DNA from 2 places in the Lactiplantibacillus plantarum genome. Region 1 is predicted to be linked to the other one. Evidence: riboswitches for the same ligand, from Rfam matches in the RefSeq annotation. Region 1 holds a riboswitch; the other holds the start of a gene.
The links. Region 1 has a riboswitch for fluoride ahead of eno (phosphopyruvate hydratase). Riboswitches for the same ligand answer to the same signal wherever they lie in the genome.
Positions count from the first base shown of each region.

Region 1 (5,287 bases):
TGTTTTGCCAGACCGACTATGCTTTCCCGTACTAACGACGACTGCTAATCCGTGCCCACTCTTGATTTCAGTGCCAGCATATACTAGTTCCCCAGCTTGATGACGAATTGCACGTGATTCACCACTGATACTACTTTCATCGACTTCTAGTGTGCCATCTAACAATTGAACATCCGCGGGTAGTAGATCGCCATTGTTCAAACTAATAACATCGTTAGGGACGATTTGGGTTGCTGAAACGTGTTGCCAGTGATTATTTCGTTTGACAGCAACCGTTAAGGTCAATTGATTCGTTAATGTTTTAAGAACTTTGTCAGAGCGCCATGCTTGAATAGCGCCCGTGACAGCAGCAAATAGGAGCATCAAAACAATAAAACCAGCTTGAATCGTTTTACCCAACAGGATTTCAACGAGTAGGGCAGCTTCAAGAATCCACGCGGATGGTTCCCATAGCCGAGTAATAACGGCGTGACGAAAGCTAAACTGGCGTTGAGGAACCACGTTGGGCCCGTATTTCTGCAAACGTTCTTGTACTTCAGTTGTTGTGAGCCCCATTAGTATGTTTGTGGGTGCTTGCATGATAATCACCTCTGTTTGGTTGCTCCGTCAATTGCGATTTTAGAGGTCGTGATCGACGTCATCTGGAAAATGCGCTAACCGGGTGCCTTCTGTACCAAGTGCTTCTTCGATTCGTAACAGTTGATTGTACTTTTCAACACGTTCTGAACGAGCAGGGGCCCCAGATTTGAGTTGTGCGGTGCGGGTTGCAACAGTAAAATCAGCGAGGAAGGTATCACCAGTCTCTCCAGAACGATGGGACATCATTGTTGCGTAGCCATTTTTGCGTGCTAAGCGAATTGCTGTCAGGGTTTCAGTGACCGTTCCAATTTGATTTAATTTAATCAGAAATGTGTTGGCCATCCCCATCTTGATAGCTTTGGCGAAGAGTGTAGGGTTGGTGCAGACGTTATCGTCTGTCACGATTTGAACCCGATCACCATATTTTTGGGTGAACTTAACAAAGTTTTCCCAGTCATCTTCACTGTAAGGATCTTCGATAGAAATAATCTCGGGAAATTGGCTCAATAAGGTGGCATAATAATCACTTAATGCTTCTGGTGAGAGGTGCCGACCTTCAAAATCGTATTGCTTAGTTTGGGTATTGTAGAAGTAAGAAGCAGCGGCGTCAAAAGCAATCGCAATTTCCTTGCCGGGAACGTAGCCGGCCTGTACAATTGCGTTATGCAACATCTGTAGTGCGGCCTCGGAGTTATCTAAGTCGGGTGCGAACCCACCTTCGTCGCCTAAGCCAGTTGTATAGCCTGCTTTTTCAATGACCTTTTTTAACGTATGATAAGTATTCACGATCTTCTCAAATCCGTCCCGAAAACTGGTGCGATCTACGGCAGTAATCATGAACTCTTGAATGTCGATGCCGTTATCGGCATGTTCACCTCCGTTGATGACATTATGGAATGTTTGTGGTAATTCTAAGTCAGTGCCACCGAGGTAGCGGTACAACGGTTGATGTGTCTCAGCAGCCGCTGCTCGGCAAGTTGCCATGGAAACCCCAAGAATTGCGTTGGCCCCTAAACGGCCTTTGTTAGGAGTCCCGTCTAAATCAATCATGATTTGATCAACTTTAGCTTGATTGAACGGACTGACGCCATGTAACGCGCCATTAATTTCTGTGTTGACATTATTGACAGCCTTGGAAGTTCCTTTGCCTTGCAGCCGTTGACCACCATCGCGTAATTCAACCGCTTCGTTAGTACCAGTTGAGGCACCAGAAGGTACTTCAGCACGTCCTAACGTTCCATCGGATAAAATAACGTCGGCTTCAACCGTTGGATTACCTCGTGAATCAAAAACCTCGCGTGCTTTAACAACATCAATTACAACTGACATTTTGAAAACCCCTTTCAAATTTTACGACCAAGTTGATAAAAAAAGACGTCTACTTTCAAAGGCCCCGCTAAGGTCCGATTGAAAGTAGACGTCATCAAATTGATAGTCAATTAGTTACGGCGAACGTCATCACCATTTATTTTTAACGGTTACAGCATACCGCGCTTGAAAAATAAACACAAGCGTTTTTCAACCATAAGTTTAAAACCCTTGATAATTCGCAGATGCGAAATGTTAATCAAGTTAAGCAACGGCACTAGTTGTATAAAAATGGCGAGCAGCGGTGCCTTTGCTTGCAATATAATCATCTAAATTAAAAACTACCTGTTCAAATAATAATGATGATTGTAATACCGCTGTTTGTTAGACAATATAGCTGGTCTCGTCTTTGAAGCGTCACGGTTGACTAGGAAAGAAATTCAACGTATAACCGATTTTTTCTACAACCAACATCCAATCTCGGAAACCTCGTCATGCCAGTGCTTGGACTGGCTCATAGTATCTGCTGGTAATGGGCCTGGTTGAAAACAATTTGCGTGATGTTTAGTTAATTAAATTTTTAATAAAAGCAAAGTGGTTAACGAAGGTCAGTGCGCGTGCTATACTGAAATCATTCTAGCGGTGATGGTGTTCACCGAACAAGCAGTAATGCTAATGACGACACCTACTTGGATTTAAGTCTAAGTAGGTGTCGCCATTTTTTATTGATTAGAATTAGTGAAAAGAGTTGAGTCATAATGCAGATGAGTCTGTTATTTTTAGGGCAACCACCAGTCGCTCGTCCCGCTACTGCAAGTTGTTTCCAAGATCTAAATTTGAATTTGATTTTCGAACAAATTCAGCAGGACTGTCCGGTACCAATCAAAGACATTTTTTATCAACCATTAACGACAATTGAAGCGGTGCAGCGTCGTCAGGCTATTTTTAGAGATTTGTTGCGACCAGCGGGGTATCAATTAATGGCACATTTTGTGACGGCTGCCGCAGAAACGGCCGCCAAAATCAAGCAGGCTCACCATGATTGGACGGCTGATCAACAGGCCGCCGATCTGTTAACGGCATTATATGAGCAACATGAGCAACTTGAAAAGCTTACAGAGGCGTTAGCACATTTTCAGCCCCAAAGTTTAGGACTACAAAAGTTACAGGCTGACCTCGATACTTATTTGCAGGCGCCTGCGACACAGCAGTTGCTGACAATGATGCGCACATTAACGAGCGCATTAGTACAAGTTCAGTTTTATTTAACAATCAATGGGCGGTATGTCCGTGTGACGACTAATCAGTTGGCTGCGTCAAATAGTGCTGAGGTTGCCACGAAGTTGTTTGGACCCATCATGACAGATCTAAGCGAGTTATACCGTCCCAATGCCAGTATTAAGACTGCCGAAGCAGTTAATGGGGATACTAGTCTGCAAGCAAATATTGTTGTTCAACTCCATAAGTTGTATCCAGCAGTATTTGCACAATTAACGACATTTTACCAACAATATCAGCAGTATACCGTTCCAGGTTATGAACAAGTCGTGACTGAGTTGAATTGGTATTTAGCGGTGCAACGTTATACGCAGCGCCTTGCCCGGATGAACCAGCTTAACTTTGTGCTTCCGACCCTTGTTGAATTAGGAGCACCAGAGCGGATTGAAGCAGGATTTGATCTGGAGTTGGCTTATGTTCAGGCTGGCAAACAAACAGCAGTCGTGCCCAATGACTATGTCTTGAATCCAAATGAGCAGTTTCTAATTGTGGCCGGACCCAATCAAGGTGGTAAGACAACGTATATTCGAATGATTGGTCAGGCCTATTATTTAGCAGCCCTCGGAATGCCCATCCCTGGCTCACGGGCAACATTACACCTAGCAAGTCATGTTCTGACACATTTCGAGCGTCAAGAAAAGGCAACCCAGTTGACGGGACTGCTCCAGCACGATATTGAACGATTGGCCGCGCTCTATCAAACGGTCGATGAGCATAGTATTGTTTTGATGAATGAGCTATTCTCTTCAACAACAACGGTTGATGCCGAAAAGTTGGGTCAATTAGTGTTAACACATTTGACAGCAAAGCAGGCCCATGGTGTCTACGTCACATTTTTAGAAAGTCTTGCTAAGCTTCCACATATGGTACCGATGCAGGCTCAAATTATTGCTGGTACGACGATCCGCGCTTATAAAATATATCGTTGTTCGGAGACGGTTGGGACATATGCGACTAGTTTATTAAACAAGTATCAACTGACAACTAAGGCAATTGAAAGGCGGTTAAAGCATGCAAGTCAATCTAATCACGCTTGAAAAACAGCAGTATCTTGACGAATGGTCGTTAACAACTAGTCAAAAAGCCGTGATGGCTGATTTAGAATTACAACCAATTGTTGATATTATGGCAGCGGATGATCACGTTATCGCAAAAATTGCGACCAGATTATTTTTTACACCATTAACAACTAGCCGGGCGTTGACTTGGCGTCAAGCAACGGTTAAACATGCCCTGATGCACCCGGACTATTACGAATGGTTGTATCAGTTTACAACGACAACCATTGAAACGGTCCGGCAAAATTTTTGGGAGCTTGGTCACGAGTCGGCTAGTTATCATCTATACAACAAAAGTCGTCTATTAACGCAATATTTGCAGGCAATTGGCACGATATTGGACAAACCATTACCTGACCATCCGGCGCCAGCACTTCAACAGTGGTATCAATCGCTAGATACACTGTTCAACGGTCAACTAGAGCCGATGAAAACATTTTTGCGACAGGTATTATTTGATCATGGTTATGTTTTACCAGCGCACTTGGCCACCAATCTGGATACAACAGTTGATGAGGTGATTGATGTCGTACCACCACATCGGTTTCAAAAGGTGTTTACTAAGTTAAAGATACATGCGCAGGGATTTGAAATTGCAGAACGGGATGATCATAGTGCTAAAGCACTTGAACACTACAAGAATCAAGCAGTGATGAAATTAGCCACCATTTTAGTGAATGTTTATCAGGAAGTCGTCAATTGGTTCCAAGAGTTGCGATTGGAAACAGGTTGGTTAGTGGGTGTAATTCAATTAAGCCGACGACTACCAGCGGCACCACGGTGCTATGCGACGTTGGCGTCATCAATGGAAGCACAACAGTTGATTAATCCCTTGATTTCTTTATTGCTCAACCAACCAGCAGTTGCAAACGACTTCTTGCCAGTTCAAACGGCATTGACCGTTATCACGGGAGCAAATCAAGGTGGTAAAACCACTTTTTTACGCGCCGTGGGGCTGGGGGAATTAATGGCTCAGGCGGGGATGTTTGTCATGGCAACTTGTTACCAGACACCGCCCTTTGAGATGGTGTTGACACATTTTAAACGTGAGGAAGACCAAGGTG
Region 1 is NZ_CP039121.1:1,370,195-1,375,481, forward strand. Features, by position in the region: gene E5260_RS06260 (HAD-IC family P-type ATPase) at 1-579, opposite strand, end outside; gene eno (phosphopyruvate hydratase) at 619-1,908, opposite strand; fluoride riboswitch at 1,987-2,051, opposite strand; gene E5260_RS06270 (MutS-related protein) at 2,646-4,202, shown strand; gene E5260_RS06275 (MutS-related protein) at 4,177-5,287, shown strand, end outside.

Region 2 (5,287 bases), 410 kb from region 1:
GTCAACGAGCGTGTTCGTGATGTAGTTCCTAAATGCTTTGGCAACCCTTATTGAACAATCCCTATTTTTAGTGTCGTTAATCCAATTAATGATTGAAATGACTGGGTCTCGTGCTACACTAAAATAAAAGATAAAAAAGTTGGTGGCAAAATATGCGAACGATTGAAGACGATGCAGCGCTTAAGATTCTAGCGGATGTGATTAAGATTCCATCAGTTAACGACCATGAGTTGACGGTCGCAAAATATTTGCAAGCCCTGTTGGCGAAGTATGATATTTCAGCTAAAATTCACCCCATTACCGGTGATCGTGCAAATCTAGTTGCTGAGATTGGTCATGGGAAGCCTGTTTTAGCAGTTTCCGGTCATATGGATGTGGTTGCGGCGGGTGACCTGGCGGCGTGGGACACCGATCCTTTCACCTTAGTAGAAAAATCCGGTCAGTTATTTGGTCGGGGTGTCACGGATATGAAGGCTGGTTTAGTCGCATTAGTCGTTGCGATGATCAATATTCAGCAGCAAGGTGGCCCTAAACATGGCACCATTCGCTTGTTGGCGACAATGGGCGAAGAAGTTGGTGAAGCTGGTTCTGCTGCCTTTTATCAACAAGGGGCGATGCAAGATGCAGCTGGTTTACTGATTGCTGAACCTTCAACGGTTTATGGAACAGCGGCTGAGCAGAAGGGGTCTTATGACTTAAAATTGACGTCTAAGGGTAAGGCAGTACACAGTTCGACACCCGAACGCGGCTATAATGCCTTAGTCCCGCTGATTAAATTACTCAATGAAGCCAATGACTACTTTGAAACGATTCCGGCAGGCGAGATGGGACCGGTCAGATTTAACATTGACGTGTTAAACGGTGGGGACCAAGTAAATTCGTTACCCGATTTAGCGACTGCACTCGTTAATGTGCGGACGATTCCGGAATACGATAATGACCAAGTGACCCAAAAATTAACGGACCTGATCGCGGCATATAATCAGCAAGGTGCTGACATTAAGATGACCGTTATCATGAATGAGTCACCAATTGCAACCACGGCTGATAATCGGTTAGTAAAGTTAGTGCAGGCCATTGGCAAGCCTTATGCTGGCCGCGATGTTGTCGTTGCCTCAAGTCCGGGAATTACCGATGCTTCTAATTTGGCTAAGCGTCAACCAGCCGCTTTTCCCTTTGCGGTTTATGGACCGGGTAATATGACCCAACATCAGGTCAATGAAAGTTTACCAAAACAGATGTTTTATGACTTTATTGCAATTTATCAACAGCTGTTTACACGTTTTTTGGCCGAGTAATCGGTGTTGATCGATCGTAAAATCAAAGACCCGCTGGCAGTCAGTGACTGTCAGCGGGTCTTTGAACGGTTAGTACCAATTTTCAGGTGCATGGGTCGGTGTTGAAAAAGCAACGGCAATTTGTCGCAGGGCTTCGTAAGTTTCGGCGGTATTTACCCCTAAAATTGTCGCCATTCGTTGTTCACTGGTTTCAAAGAAACGTTCGATCTTGGTGGCTAATTGGCGGGCCTTGGGTGTTAGGAGTAGTCGTTTGTAGCGACCATCGTCCTTTGCTGGCACGCGAATGAGTAAATCAGCGGCTTCCATTTTGGAAACGAGGCTGGAACAGGTTGCTTTACGAATATTGAACTCTAATTCTAAGTCCCGTTGGAAGAGGTCGTGATGCTGTTCATTGTTGGCAATAAAGTTGATCGTACTGATTTGCATGCCAGTTAGTCCCAGTGATTTTGCATAATGGTCTGAGTCCCTGGCTAATGCATTGTTCGCTTTCTTAATCATGATTCCTAATGAATCTTGCATGGGAGGACTCCTTAATGATATTATGGTACGTATTCTAACTAAAGTGAATTATAAGAACTAATTGTTAAAAAGTCAATTAAAATAGGACTTAAAATTTTGAAATAGTGTGCTAAAATAGTTAATTAGTTCGTATTCGAACTATAGGTTAAGGAGCTGATTTTAAGTATGGAAAAACGTGTTGACCTCAAATTGATTCTTGCAATCGTGGCTGCCGGATTACTTTCATTTTGCGGAGTGATCGTGGAGACTGCGATGAATATCACTTTCCCTAAGTTGATGCGAGAATTTGCACTCAATACGGCGACGGTCCAGTGGATGACCACGGCTTACTTGTTAGTAGTTGCAATTATTGTACCAATTTCGGCGTTTCTGAAACGCCGTTTTCGCACTAAAACGCTGTTTGTGACAGCCAATTTATTGTTTATACTGGGATTGGTCGTTGACGCGACCGCGACCAGTTTTCCCGTTTTAGTCACTGGACGAATCATTCAAGGACTGGGAACTGGGATTGCTTTACCGTTGATGTTTAATATTATTATTGATTGGGCACCGGCACGGCAGAAAGGGACCTTGATGGGAATTGGCACGCTGATTACCGCAATCGCCCCAGCACTGGGGCCGACTTTTGGGGGCTTGATCGTTAGTTGGATGGATTGGCATTGGATTTTCGTGCTGCTGATCCCGGTACTCGTGATTTCACTTGTGTTAGGGCTATATGCGATTCGGCAAGCCCAGCCGACAGTTAAAGTTGGATTTGATGTGGTCGGTTGGCTGATGATCGTCCTCTTATTCGTTGGCTTTACAATTGGATTTAGCAAATTAGCCACGATTACCACGCAACCACTGATTTTTGTGGCTTGGCTAGTAGTCGGTCTGATTGGTCTTGTGGGGTTCGTTATCCGCACACGTCGAGCGGCACAACAGCTAATCAATCTGGCGATTTTTACCACAAAATCTTATGATTTGCACTTAATGGCGTACTTTTTGGTTCAAATCTGTGCCCTCGGGTTGGCCTTCATATTGCCCAACTACATCCAGTTAGTGAACGGCAAGAGTGCTTTGTTAGCTGGCTTGTTTGTACTACCTGGCGCGGCAATCGGGGCTGTTTTTGCCCCACTAGGTGGACGTATTCTAGACAGTCTGGGTGCAGCCAAACCAGTCCTAACGGGTTCAACAATTTTGGTTATTGCCATGGCACTGTTTACGGTGTTGGGGATGCACCTGTCAGGCGGTTTGATTTTAGCCATTTACATTTTATTAATGATTGGTATTGGCTTAACCATGGGTAATACGATGACGAGTGGCTTACAGCAGTTGTCAGCTGAGCATCAAGCTGATGGCAATGCCGTGTTCAATACCATGCAGCAGTTTGCAGGGGCCATTGGGACTTCAGTCGTGTCCGCCGTTATCACGTTAGTTCAAGTACAGACGACTGGAACTAGTGCGCATCGGACAGCGTTAGGGTCAACCATGGCGTTGGGGTTATTGCTGATTTTAGTGCTGATTGAATTGGGGACCATGATATTGGCAATGAAGACGCGTCAAGCTGGTCAACGATAAAAATGTTATAAAAAGATTGACATTGTTTTGAGAAGGTGTAATCTTTAGTTGTTCAAAAGTTAATCGGCGATGACGTTCGCCACATAATAATTGATAATCAATTTGATGACGTCTACTGTTTGTTTTTCAGACAGTAGGCGTCTTTTCTTTTTGGTTAAGAAGGAGAGATTGATATGGAAAAACAAGTTATTGAAACGGTAAAGGCTCGCGAAATTTTTGATTCACGGGGTAATCCAACAGTTGAGGCTGACGTTATTTTGTCAGATGGGACGCTAGGACGCGCGGAAGTACCATCGGGAGCTTCGACTGGAGAAAAAGAGGCAGTTGAATTACGCGATGGTGGTGATCGTTTAGCCGGCAAAGGTGTTCTTAAGGCTGTTAATAATGTTAATACGGTCATTAATCATGCTTTACATGGTGCTGACCCGTTTAACCAAGCCCATATTGATCAAATCATGATTGACCTAGATGGTACGCCTAACAAAGCGCGTCTGGGTGCGAATGCTATTTTGGGTGTTTCAATGGCAACGGCACGAGCGGCGGCAAACGCATTACAGCAGCCGCTTTATCGTTACTTAGGTGGCACTGATTTAGAGCTACCCCAAACATTTCATAACGTGATCAATGGTGGGGAGCATGCAGATAATGGCATTGATATTCAAGAATTCATGATTACACCGGTCGAACGAACCAGTTTTCGGGACGGTTTTGAAAAGATCGTGAATACTTATCATACTTTGAAAAAAGTTATCGAAGATGCCGGGTACACGACTGGTTTAGGTGATGAGGGTGGCTTTGCGCCTGATCTTAAAAACTCAGAAGAAGCCTTGCAAATATTACATGATGCGATTATTAAAGCTGGTTATACACCTGGTAAAGAAATTGCGATTGCTTTTGACGCGGCGGCCTCGTATTTTTATAATCGAACGACCCACAATTATGACTTTGAAGGCAAAACGTACACGCCGGCAGCTCTTGGCGATTATTATCTGCAGTTATTAGCGAAATTTCCAGAAATCGTTTCAATTGAGGACCCATACGGGGAAGAGGACTGGGATAACTTTGCAAGCTTTACAGCTGCTCATGGTGACCAGCTTCAGATTGTGGCTGACGATCCGGTTTGCACTAATCCGCAATTAATTCGGCAAGCAATTCAGCGGGGGATGGCTAACAATATTTTAATTAAATTAAATCAAATCGGGACCGTTACCGAAACTTTGGCCGCGATTCGGCTAGCTCGCAAAAATGGTTATGCCACGATGATGTCACACCGATCTGGCGAAACTGGTGATACTTTCGTCGCTGATTTCACAGTGGCCACCAATGCGGCTCAGCTAAAAGCTGGTGCGCCAGCCCGCTCTGAACGCGTTGAAAAATATAATCAATTATTGCGGATTGAGGAAGAATTAGGTGCTGACGGTGCTCGGTTGGCACACTTCCCAAATAACGTGATGTTTGACTAATTATTTGTGATAAACCTGATTCGACAGTTAGGTTGCCAGTGGTGCTTGTCAAATTCGAGGTGCAGACATGATTGAAGATTTAACGGAGCAACAAGCAGCCGCTAAACTAGCGGCAGATGGATTTAATGATGTCCCAGAACCAACGTTTAACTTTTTTAAGGCCGTAGTCAGTCGTCTATGGGAACCATCGGCATGGATTTTGGAGGGAGCCTTAGTTATTGAAGTTGTTTTGGGTAAAGAAATTCAGGCTGGCTTTATTGCGTTAATGCTGGTCTTTGCAGCCGTCAATGGTGCAATTCAATCGCGACGTGCGGCCTTGGTTTTACAGGAGCTGGCGCATCAATTGACGCCAACCAGTTCGGTACGTCGTGCTGGTCATTGGCAGTTGATTGATGCGAAGGCTTTAGTTGTGGGTGATCTGATTAGTTTACAGGTAGGGAGTGTAAT
Region 2 is NZ_CP039121.1:1,783,639-1,788,925, reverse strand. Features, by position in the region: gene E5260_RS08245 (ArgE/DapE family deacylase) at 153-1,298, shown strand; gene E5260_RS08240 (MarR family winged helix-turn-helix transcriptional regulator) at 1,368-1,817, opposite strand; gene E5260_RS08235 (DHA2 family efflux MFS transporter permease subunit) at 1,983-3,377, shown strand; fluoride riboswitch at 3,434-3,499, shown strand; gene eno (phosphopyruvate hydratase) at 3,551-4,840, shown strand; gene E5260_RS08225 (HAD-IC family P-type ATPase) at 4,908-5,287, shown strand, end outside.
Region 2: linked by a shared signal. The riboswitch ahead of eno (phosphopyruvate hydratase) and the one ahead of eno (phosphopyruvate hydratase) in region 1 are both predicted to bind fluoride.